Regions from separate parts of the Nonlabens sp. Hel1_33_55 genome, predicted to be linked through region 1. Evidence: riboswitches for the same ligand, from Rfam matches in the RefSeq annotation. Region 1 holds a riboswitch; the other holds the start of a gene.
The links. A riboswitch is a leader RNA that binds a small molecule or an ion and turns the genes downstream of it on or off. The one in region 1 is predicted to bind S-adenosylmethionine.

Region 1 (5,060 bases):
TTTAGGGGCTTGGAGTCTAAGTTTCTCCTTTTCCTCTTCAATGTAAGGCAGTAAATAAGCCACCGCTTTTTTCATCACGCGGGCGCTCTTGACTACTTGAGGAAGAAACATTTTCCCGCTACCAAATAAATCACCAACCACGTTCATTCCCGTCATCAAGTGACCTTCAATAACCTCGATAGGTGCACTTGATTCTTGTCTAGCTTCTTCCACATCTTCTATAATGTGTGCGTCGATTCCTTTTACAAGCGCTCTCGTGATGCGATCCTGCAATGGCAATTCTCTCCAGCTATTATCTATGGTACTGGTTCTGGTCGTTTGGGTAACATTTTCTGCGTAGTCCAACAATCTTTCAGTAGCATCTTCACGGCGATTGAGCAACACATCTTCTACATGATCAAGCAGCTCTTTATCAATATCATCATACACTTCCAACATTGCCGGATTCACAATTCCTATGTTCATTCCAGCCTTAATGGCGTGGAATAAAAAGGCACTGTGCATCGCTTCCCTTACCTTATCGTTTCCACGAAAGCTGAAACTTACATTACTAACGCCACCACTAACGCTGGCATGTGGCAGGTTCTCACGAACCCATCGAGTTCCATTGATAAAATCGAGCGCGTTAAGCTTGTGCTCTTCCATTCCTGTGGCTACTGGGAAAATATTGAGGTCAAAAATGATGTCCTCTGGAGCAAATTTGACCTCATCGACCAAAATGTCATAACTGCGTTTTGCGATCTCGCAGCGACGTTCATAGGTATCGGCTTGACCTACCTCATCAAATGCCATAACTATGACGGCAGCGCCATAGCGCTTGATGGCAGTGGCATGTTTTTTAAATTCTTCCTTGCCTTCTTTCAAGCTAATGGAGTTGACCACACATTTACCCTGAACTACCTGCAGTCCAGCCTCGATAATTTCCCATTTGGAACTATCGATCATGATGGGCACTCGGGAGATGTCCGGCTCTGCAGCGATAAGATTTAAGAACTTCACCATAGCAGCTTTGCCGTCGATCATTCCATCATCCATATTGATGTCGATGATCTGTGCGCCATTGTCTACCTGATCTCTGGCAATATCCAGCGCCTCATCGTATTTGTCCTCATTAATGAGTCGCAAGAATTTTTTGGAACCTGCTACGTTGGTACGTTCACCAACGTTGACGAAATTACTTTCTGGTGTGATGACCAGCGGTTCGAGTCCGCTAAGTTTGAGTGGTCTAAATTCCTTATCCGACATTTGCTAGTTTTTGAAGTGAAGGAATGGGTCTAGGTTGATATTCTGCAGCTATTTTAGCGATGGCAGCAATGTGTTCTGGGGTTGTCCCGCAGCAACCACCAATAATATTGACGAGCGATTTATCGAGATATTCTCGAATCTGTGAAGCCATTTGATCTGGTGTTTCATCATATTCTCCAAACGCATTAGGCAAGCCAGCATTGGGATAAGCACTAATCCCGTATTGGGATTTGTTTGCTACTGTTTCTAGATATGGGGTGAGTTGTTTTGCGCCCAAGGCGCAATTAAATCCAACAGACAATAACGGAATATGCTCAATGGAAATGAGGAACGCCTCGGCAGTTTGACCGCTTAAGGTTCTTCCAGAGGCATCGGTAATTGTGCCGCTTACCATAACTGGAATGTCGAGCTTGAGTTCTTCTTTCAATTCTTCAATCGCAAATAGAGCCGCTTTGGCATTTAGTGTGTCAAACACTGTTTCTACCAGTAGAATATCCACACCACCTTTTACTAATCCAGCAGCTTGCTGCTTGTAGTCTTTTCGCAATTCTTCAAAGGTGATCGCTCTATAGCCAGGATCGTTTACGTCTGGCGACATGCTTGCGGTTTTATTGGTCGGGCCTATGGCTCCTGCAACAAACCTAGGTTTGTGAGGTTCCTTAGCGGTGAACTCATCTGCTACCTTGCGGGCGATCTTCGCACTTTCAATATTAAGTTCATCCACCAGATTTTCCATGTGATAATCTGCCATGGCGATGGTGGTGCCGCTAAATGTATTGGTTTCCACAATGTCTGCTCCAGCCGCAAAATACTGAGCATGAACGCCTGCAATAGCATCTGGCTGAGTGATAGAAAGCAAATCGTTGTTTCCCTTGACATCTGATGCATAATCGGCAAAGCGGTCGCCTCTAAAATCTTCCTCAGTAAATTTGTGTCGTTGCAACATGGTTCCCATCGCGCCATCCAGCACTAGAATGCGCTCTTGCAGGGCTTTGTATAAAATCTCGTTTCTCAATCTTTGTATTTCTAATTAAGTGCTCACATGCAACCAAGTTTAATCCATTACATGAATTACTGGTTTGCTTGAATTTTGAGAAGAATTACGCTTTCGTACCGCACCAAGTGCAGTAAAAACTTTTAGTTGTGTTCACTTTCGCGAAAGCGAGTACAACAAAAAAGCGTGCGAAAATTTTAAAGAAAGAATAGCGATGAAGCTGATAGTTATCTGTCCAAGCCAAAGGCGCGGTAGAATGAGGCACCTTCTACAATCGTAGGGTTGCCAAGGTCTCAACGGGTCTAATCCCTGAACCTTTCTTTATAACTCAAAATGCAATGAACTGGTACAAATATGGGCTTTGGAAAGTCAAAAACAAAATTAAAATAGAAAAAATGTAACAGGAATGAGGTTTTAGGGATGTGGAATTAGGTTTCTCACTTAACGCTAATAGAAAACTCACATTGCTAATTATATAAATTAGATTAAAGTTCCAACTTACTTCTCCTCAGGAGCCAATTCAATCACCAATCCTTCTAAATCTTCCGTAATCGGAATCTGGCAACCCAGTCTAGAGTTGTCTTTTACGTTTTGCGCTTCCCATAGCATCGCCTCTTCATCATCGTTGCGCTCACCTAGATTGTGGTCGCTGATAATGTAGCATTGACAAGTGGCGCACATCGCCATACCACCACATACGGCTTGTACTGGCAAATCGTAGGCCTTGCAGACTTCCATGACATTCATGTTCATGTCTGTAGGTGCATCGACCTCGTGGCGCTGACCTTCACGGTCAATGATGGTCATTTTGATATCAGACATTCTGCTTGTTGCCTATTTTTTTAACTACCGCTTTTTCTGCTTCTTTACGAGAACCGTCGAATCCATCAATACCACCAACGGTTGTATATTTCATCACATAACGCTTATCTGGAAAGATGCGCTGGTAAGCGCTCTGACACATTAGGGTTGCCTCGTGGAAACCACATAGAATCAATTTTAATTTACCTGGATAGGTGTTCACATCACCAATGGCATATATACCTGGAACGTTGGTTTGGTAATCCAGTGTGTTATCCACCTTAATCGCATTTTTTTCTATTTCTAGACCCCAATCGGCTATTGGGCCCAATTTAGGAGCTAGTCCAAATAACGGAATAAAAGCATCGCACTCGATGACTTCCATGCGTTTTGCTTCATCATTGTGTTGAAGCAATACCGATTCAACAACACCTTCGCCGTTGATGTCGAGAATCTCCGCTGGAGTAATCAAACGGATTTTGTCTTGTTGGACCAATTCTTCTACTTTCTCCACACTATCCAGCGCACCACGGAATTCTTCCCTGCGGTGCACCAGTGTTACTTCACTAGCAACATTTGCTAGAAAAATAGACCAGTCCAGAGCACTATCACCACCACCAGCAATCACTACTTTTTTATCGCGGTAGACTTCAGGGTCCTTGATCATGTAAGCAAGACCGTTATCCTCGTATCTTTCTATACCATCAATCATAGGTTTGCGTGGCTCGAAAGAACCAAGACCACCAGCGATTGCAACTACTTTGGCGTGGTGCTTAGTTCCTTTGCTGGTTGCTACTATGAAGCTTCCGTCGTCTTGCTTGTCGATTGTTTCAGCTCTTTCTCCCAATGTAAACCCAGGCTGGAATGGCTCGATCTGTTTCATAAGATTGGTCACCAAATCACCCGCGAGTACTTCTGGGAAACCAGGAATATCATAAATAGGTTTTTTAGGATACAGTTCTGTACACTGACCACCAGGTTGAGCAAGTGCATCGATAATATGGCACTTCAACTTGAGTAAGCCAGCTTCAAAAACAGCAAATAGTCCCGTGGGACCAGCACCTATGATTAAAATATCTGTAGTTATCATCTCATTCTCCATAGCCATAATTACTCCGTTATATAAGAATCTGCAAAGGTCGTGAGCAAACTGCACGTAAACAAGTCTTTAAGAATAAAGCAGCGTTAATACTCGTTGAGAAAGGCTGCTTTGTTGGAAAGCGGAATGAATGTGATTGATGATTTTCTTGATCACGCTTTCGCGAAAGCGAGAAAACATCGAACTCTAACCTCCACAAAAACTGGTGTGTTTGTTTAAGTAAAAGATGCTTTATGTTGCTAATTACAAAACAAATAGCGAATATTTGATCAGAATACAACTCGTCTCAATATAGGTTTAAGAAACTAAATATCAATTAAGTACATTTGTAAATTCCTACAAAAACCGATGTGATATTAAGAGTATTCCTACTTAGCATAAATATTTAAATTTGCATTTAATTGATACGGCATATTATTTGCCAATTGAACGGCAATAAAATTTTATGATTACAGCCACCAAACCTATTAACGAGAAAGATCGTCTGGCCTCACTGAGACGACTCAACATTCTTGATACTATATCTGAGGACCAATACGATAACGTCACTGAGCTTGCGGCATATATTTGTGATACTAAGTACGCTTTAATTTCATTGATTGATGAAAATCGACAGTGGTTCAAATCTACCATAGGCGTTCAGTTGTGTGAAACAAGTCGTGATGTAAGTTTTTGCGCTCATGCAATTAATCAACCTCATGAAATCCTAGAAATTCCGGATACTAGAAAGGATGATAGATTTGTGGACAACCCATTAGTGACTGATGAGGAAACACCTGTTATTTTTTATGCCGGTGTACCTTTATTTAATCAAGATGGACACGTATTGGGGACTTTATGTGTTTTAGACAGTAAACCAAAAAAGCTTTCTGACCATCAACTTAAGGCTCTCAAAAATCTTGCAAAACAAGTGGAGCAACT
Region 2 (5,060 bases), 1.1 Mb from region 1:
AAGAGGCATTCAACAATTGGTGGTAGGTCTTGATCAAATTGAAATCGGCAGTGAGTTCTTGTGAAAGGGCAAGTCCAGAAATACCAGTTGAGATAATGTTTTTTACATCGTTGGTAGTAATGCTGCCAGAACCTATCAAAGGTGTTTCGGTTTGTAACGCTTCCGCAATAGCGGTATAGCCATTAAGTCCCAAAGCTTTATTTAGTGAAGTATCAGAAGTTTTAAAAGGGCCTAAAACAATGTAATCCACTTCGTTTGCAATCAGTTGCTCGCAATCTTGCAGCGTGTGTGCGCCAGCTCCAATAGTCTGCCATGGGAATAATTGTTTTCTCACTAGAGTAGGAGCAGCATCTGTTTTATCTAGAAAGACGCCATCTGCTTTGATGGTTTTGGCAAGTTGATAATGGCTATTGATAATAAGCCTCGTTTGAAAATGTGAGGTGATCTCCAGCACATCTGCGGCCAAGGTTGCCAGAGCTGCTTTTTTGATATGACGCATGTCTAACTGTACCAGTTCAATCCCAGCACTACAGGCTTTTTGGATATTTTCCAGATGCTCTTGAGGGGTTTTGGCGTTTGATACGTAATGAAGTTTGGGGATCATAAATTTTAATCTAAGTAACACAGCGGCGTCATTAATTGGACCTCGCTTATAAATAGTGAATCAACAAAGTTACCGAATCGCTAGGCGTCCTGATTTAAATAGCTGCCGCCGTTTTAGGTGTATTGAAAACAATGAACAAAATGGTAGTGATAAATAGTAACAGTAAATACCAAGTGTTGGAGACCAAATCAAGGTAGTTGATCTTCTCATTAGACAAACTTAAAATCATCAACACCTGAGCACCGTAAGGAAGTAATCCTTGAAAAATACAAGCAAAAATATCCAGAATAGAAGCTGTTTTCTTGTTATCCAAATGGTACTCATCATTTATAGTTTTGGCAATAGGACCTGTGATAATAATAGATACCGTATTATTTGCAATGGCTAGATTGACAGTGCTCACAAGAGATGCAATTCCCAATTGCGCCGATTTTTGACTGGAAATGAGCTTTTTGATTTTGATCAGAATAAATTCGATTCCGCCATTTGCAGCTACTAAGGCAGCTAGACCACCAGTGAGCAACGAGAGTAAAAAGATCTCGGTCATTCCTGTAAAGCCTTCATAAGCGATTTTGGTAGATTCAAGTATGGTAAAATCACCATAAGCAATGCCTAGAATAGCTGCACTAATAAAGCCTAAAAGCAGTGTGATAAATACATTGACTCCAAGCACCGATAGTGCGATCACCAAAATATAGGGAAGAATCTTAAGTATCGAATATTCGTAAACGATGGCTTCTGCAGTTGCAGACTCCAGATCCAAACCTTGAACGACTAAAATGGCAATCGTTACCAACGCGGCAGGAAGCGCTATTTTAATGTTCTCTTTAAACTTGTCACTCATCTTACAACCCAATGATTGCGTGGCAGCAATCGTAGTGTCTGAAATCACAGAAAGGTTATCTCCAAACATACTGCCACCTAGCAAAGCGCCACAAAGAATTGCAAGGTCTGCGCTGCTCTTATCTGCAAAGCCAACCACGATAGGTGCTAGCGCTACAATAGCACCAACAGATGTTCCGGTAGAAACCGATAGGAATGCAGCAATTACAAATATGCCGACATAGATATATTGAACGGCGATAAAATCGAGTCCTATATTGACGATGGCATCCACGCTGCCAGTAGCATTAGTGATAGCTGCGAACGCACCAGCCAATAGATAAATAAGACACATAGTCAAAATTTTATCATCGCCACAACCCCTTAATAAGGTTTGAATTTTTGATTCAATCGTCTGGCGGAACATCAGGAACGCCACGATGATACCGGCAATTACAGCAATTGGTGCCGGTAGTGCGTAAAAATCGTTTTGATATATTCCAACGCCTAGAAAAGTGAAAACGAAAACGAAAAGCGGTATAAGCGCTGAAAATTTAGGGGTAACTATAGTTTTTTGATCCATATCTTATATTCAGATAAGGGAAACAGCAACCTAGCAATAGAAGTATGAGTTAACATTTTTTCCAAAAACTTGGCTTATCTATTCAGCACCTTGCTTGTTATTGCAGGTTGCTATCTCCCTTTTGAGATTCTTGATAATTAATTTGCGGCGGCAAAACTAAGCCATAAGCTTTTCAAAAGGAGATCTGAAAAGCTTAAAAAATGTTAAGTATTGGTTTGTTGAAATAAGGGCGATATTTCATGAGAGCGAGCAATTATCAATCTAATAAAAGCAATGGCTTTAAATCCCATAGAATCACTGATTTGAAAAAAGTAGAGTAGTGGTCTTAGAAAATAATCGCTATAGATCTTTGAGTTACCTTTCATTTAATTTTGAAAAGCTACTTATGAAATACACTTTCTTATTCGTGATGTTTTGCATGGCTAGTTTTGGTCATGCCCAAGAATCATCAGCCGATATTTCTGGAAGCTATCATATACCAAGCAATGATCCTCAAGGCGGTTCAAGTATCATAATTTCGGCAGACCATCACTTTGCAATCGCTTATTTTGGTGGAATTCAAAAAGGAACTTGGGAACAGAATGGATCCATAATTCAGTTTACATTCCATAAAGAACCTCGAGCCGTGTTGTATGCTAAAAAAAATTCTACTGTAAATGATTCGGTAGGTGTGAGAGTGAGTATGAACGATTTTAATGAAGTTGCGTTACGATTCAACGCTTATGATGATGAGCCATTTATCCCGTTATTTAATGAAAAGGCCAATTGTTTTACCTATCCATACATTTACAAACAGCCCGAAGCTTTGAACCAGATTGATGTTTATTTCAAAGATGAAAGAGAATATTATGAAGGCGAGATTCAAGCGCCACCTGCAGATGTCTATCGTTTTAACAGTCTTGGAAAGTACAACGATTTTATACTGGTAGGTTTATCATCAGATTATTCTCAAGGCGGCTCTTTTACGGCAACATTTGAAAATAACACATTGACCATGTCAGGTCAAAGCTCCCTTAAAAAACGCTCTGAATATGCCGATATCAATTCTGAGGATCTTGCATACTTTGATAAGATATTCAACAATGAATTATTCCCAGAAACTTTAAATGCACAAGATCAGTTTTTCCCTTATCATGAAAACCCAACCGATGATGATTTAAAAAGCTTTGTTAGAATCCATCCAGAATATATTTCATCTGATCATATCATAGTTGTTTCTGGGAGTTTGTTTTATGCCGTTTGTGAGGATTGAATGTTTTAAGATGCTTTGATCCTTGGTACTTTTTTCAATATTGTGTCTGAGATGATCTTAATGTTGTTTAACTATCAATTACATTTAAACTTATATTGAACCATAATGTATATTATGTCAAATAGAATATTTAGGATACCACAACAATAGTTCCCTTTAATGATTACTCGGTGTCAGAAGTTGATACCACTCTGCCGTCGTAACGTATGACTGTTCTAGCGCTGCTTCTTACATAAACCGTTGCGCTACCGTTTGCGAAAACCACCACATTGACATCAAAGTTTTCCGTTTTATTGTTGGCTTCAAAATCTACGTCGTATTGCAAGTCAGATTCATTGGCTGCAAATTGGTAATCTTCTGGAGCTTGCTCAAAGAAAATTCCGCTGTCTTGAGTGTTGTTATAACCACCACCTTGACGACGCTCTCCAAAAAACGGTAAATCAGCGCTCACCGTATCGGCACTAAATTCTAGGAACGCACCATCACCAGTTAGATCTATGCGGTTTGCAGTATCGCCCGTATTGCGCATGATCTGATTAATGACTTGCTGTGAGGCAAACGTATTAAGTGGATATGCCGCATTCATCTCAATTCTAATCGTTTCACCATTATTCATTAAATTGGAAAGATTAGCAAACTCTGCCGGCGTACCAGATTTCTTCACGCCACACGCTGTTATCATTACCAGCACGACAACAGCCACGGCACATCTAGTATATATATTGGAAAGCATTTTCATAGTCATTTATTTTCATATCAAATTACCAAAACTATGCCATGCGATTTGGTAAAATCCTACTAAAAAACCAGTTAGCACTTTATTATAATGGTTTCGGCTGCTGTTCTGCATTATTCACAACTTGATTGCACGAACCGTGTCACTCACAAGAATGTCCTTATATGCAATGATGATGATGTTGAGTCCGCTTTCGCGAAAGCGTAACTACTCTTCTATCATTCCAACAATTATTCCAGCTAGCTAGATTGACAAAACTTAATTTTTTAACAGAATGTACCGTTCGTCGATTAATCCTAACGATAAATACCTAATTTATCAGATTAAAGTGATAGGCTACCGCTATTCTTATATATTTAGCCACATCTAACAACTAACTTAAACCTCTTCTTTTACCCTTCTTGATCCACATCCACCTTATTTAGGCTTTTATTTTATGAAGAAAAATTACGTAAACAACACATTGCAAGCGAAATGGCTGCTGTTCCTGCTCCTATTTCTACCAATGCTGCAAATGCAGGCGCAATGTCCAATGGTTCCCGTATCACCACAAGTGATATGTGATGGTGCCGGACTCACCTTTGCAGATTTGAATGCATTTGCAACCGCAGGACCCAATCCCATTAGATGGTATAGAAATCCCACCGGTGGCCAGGCACTGGCTCCATCACAACTGGTACGTCAAGGCACTTACTATGCTGGCGATACTACTGGTAATTGCGGTACTCGTGATGAACTGGTAGTAGATTTTACCGTTGATCCCAGCGGTCAAAGCCTCGAGGCGATCTTTTGTGATAATGAGAACCCAACGATACAATCCTATATTGATCAGGCACTGGCACCCAACACGCCACCTGGTGGATCTGTAGAAGTTTATTCTGATTTCCAGTTGACCGATCAGCGACAACCAAATGAAGTCTTACCGGACAATGCAAATTATTTTATCGTTTTTATCGATGCTGCGGGATGTACCAGCCAGATAGAATCTGGAAGTATTGCGGTCTTTGATTCTCCAGCAAGTCCTACTCCACCTACAACTCAGGAATTTTGTTCTGATACGGCA

Region 2: another riboswitch for S-adenosylmethionine. It lies ahead of BLO34_RS04255 (Na+/H+ antiporter NhaC family protein); the one in region 1 lies ahead of BLO34_RS13885 (homocysteine S-methyltransferase family protein).

Annotation. Positions count from the first base shown of each region.
Region 1 is NZ_LT627735.1:3,100,353-3,105,412, reverse strand. Features, by position in the region: gene BLO34_RS13890 (vitamin B12 dependent-methionine synthase activation domain-containing protein) at 1-1,245, opposite strand, end outside; gene BLO34_RS13885 (homocysteine S-methyltransferase family protein) at 1,235-2,260, opposite strand; SAM riboswitch class I at 2,464-2,569, opposite strand; gene BLO34_RS13880 (2Fe-2S iron-sulfur cluster-binding protein) at 2,738-3,061, opposite strand; gene BLO34_RS13875 (NAD(P)/FAD-dependent oxidoreductase) at 3,054-4,130, opposite strand; gene BLO34_RS13870 (sensor histidine kinase) at 4,585-5,060, shown strand, end outside.
Region 2 is NZ_LT627735.1:975,676-980,735, forward strand. Features, by position in the region: gene BLO34_RS04250 (thiamine phosphate synthase) at 1-604, opposite strand, end outside; gene BLO34_RS04255 (Na+/H+ antiporter NhaC family protein) at 699-2,009, opposite strand; SAM-I-IV-variant riboswitch at 2,055-2,151, opposite strand; gene BLO34_RS04260 (hypothetical protein) at 2,395-3,261, shown strand; gene BLO34_RS04265 (DUF4251 domain-containing protein) at 3,425-4,000, opposite strand; gene BLO34_RS04270 (gliding motility-associated C-terminal domain-containing protein) at 4,434-5,060, shown strand, end outside.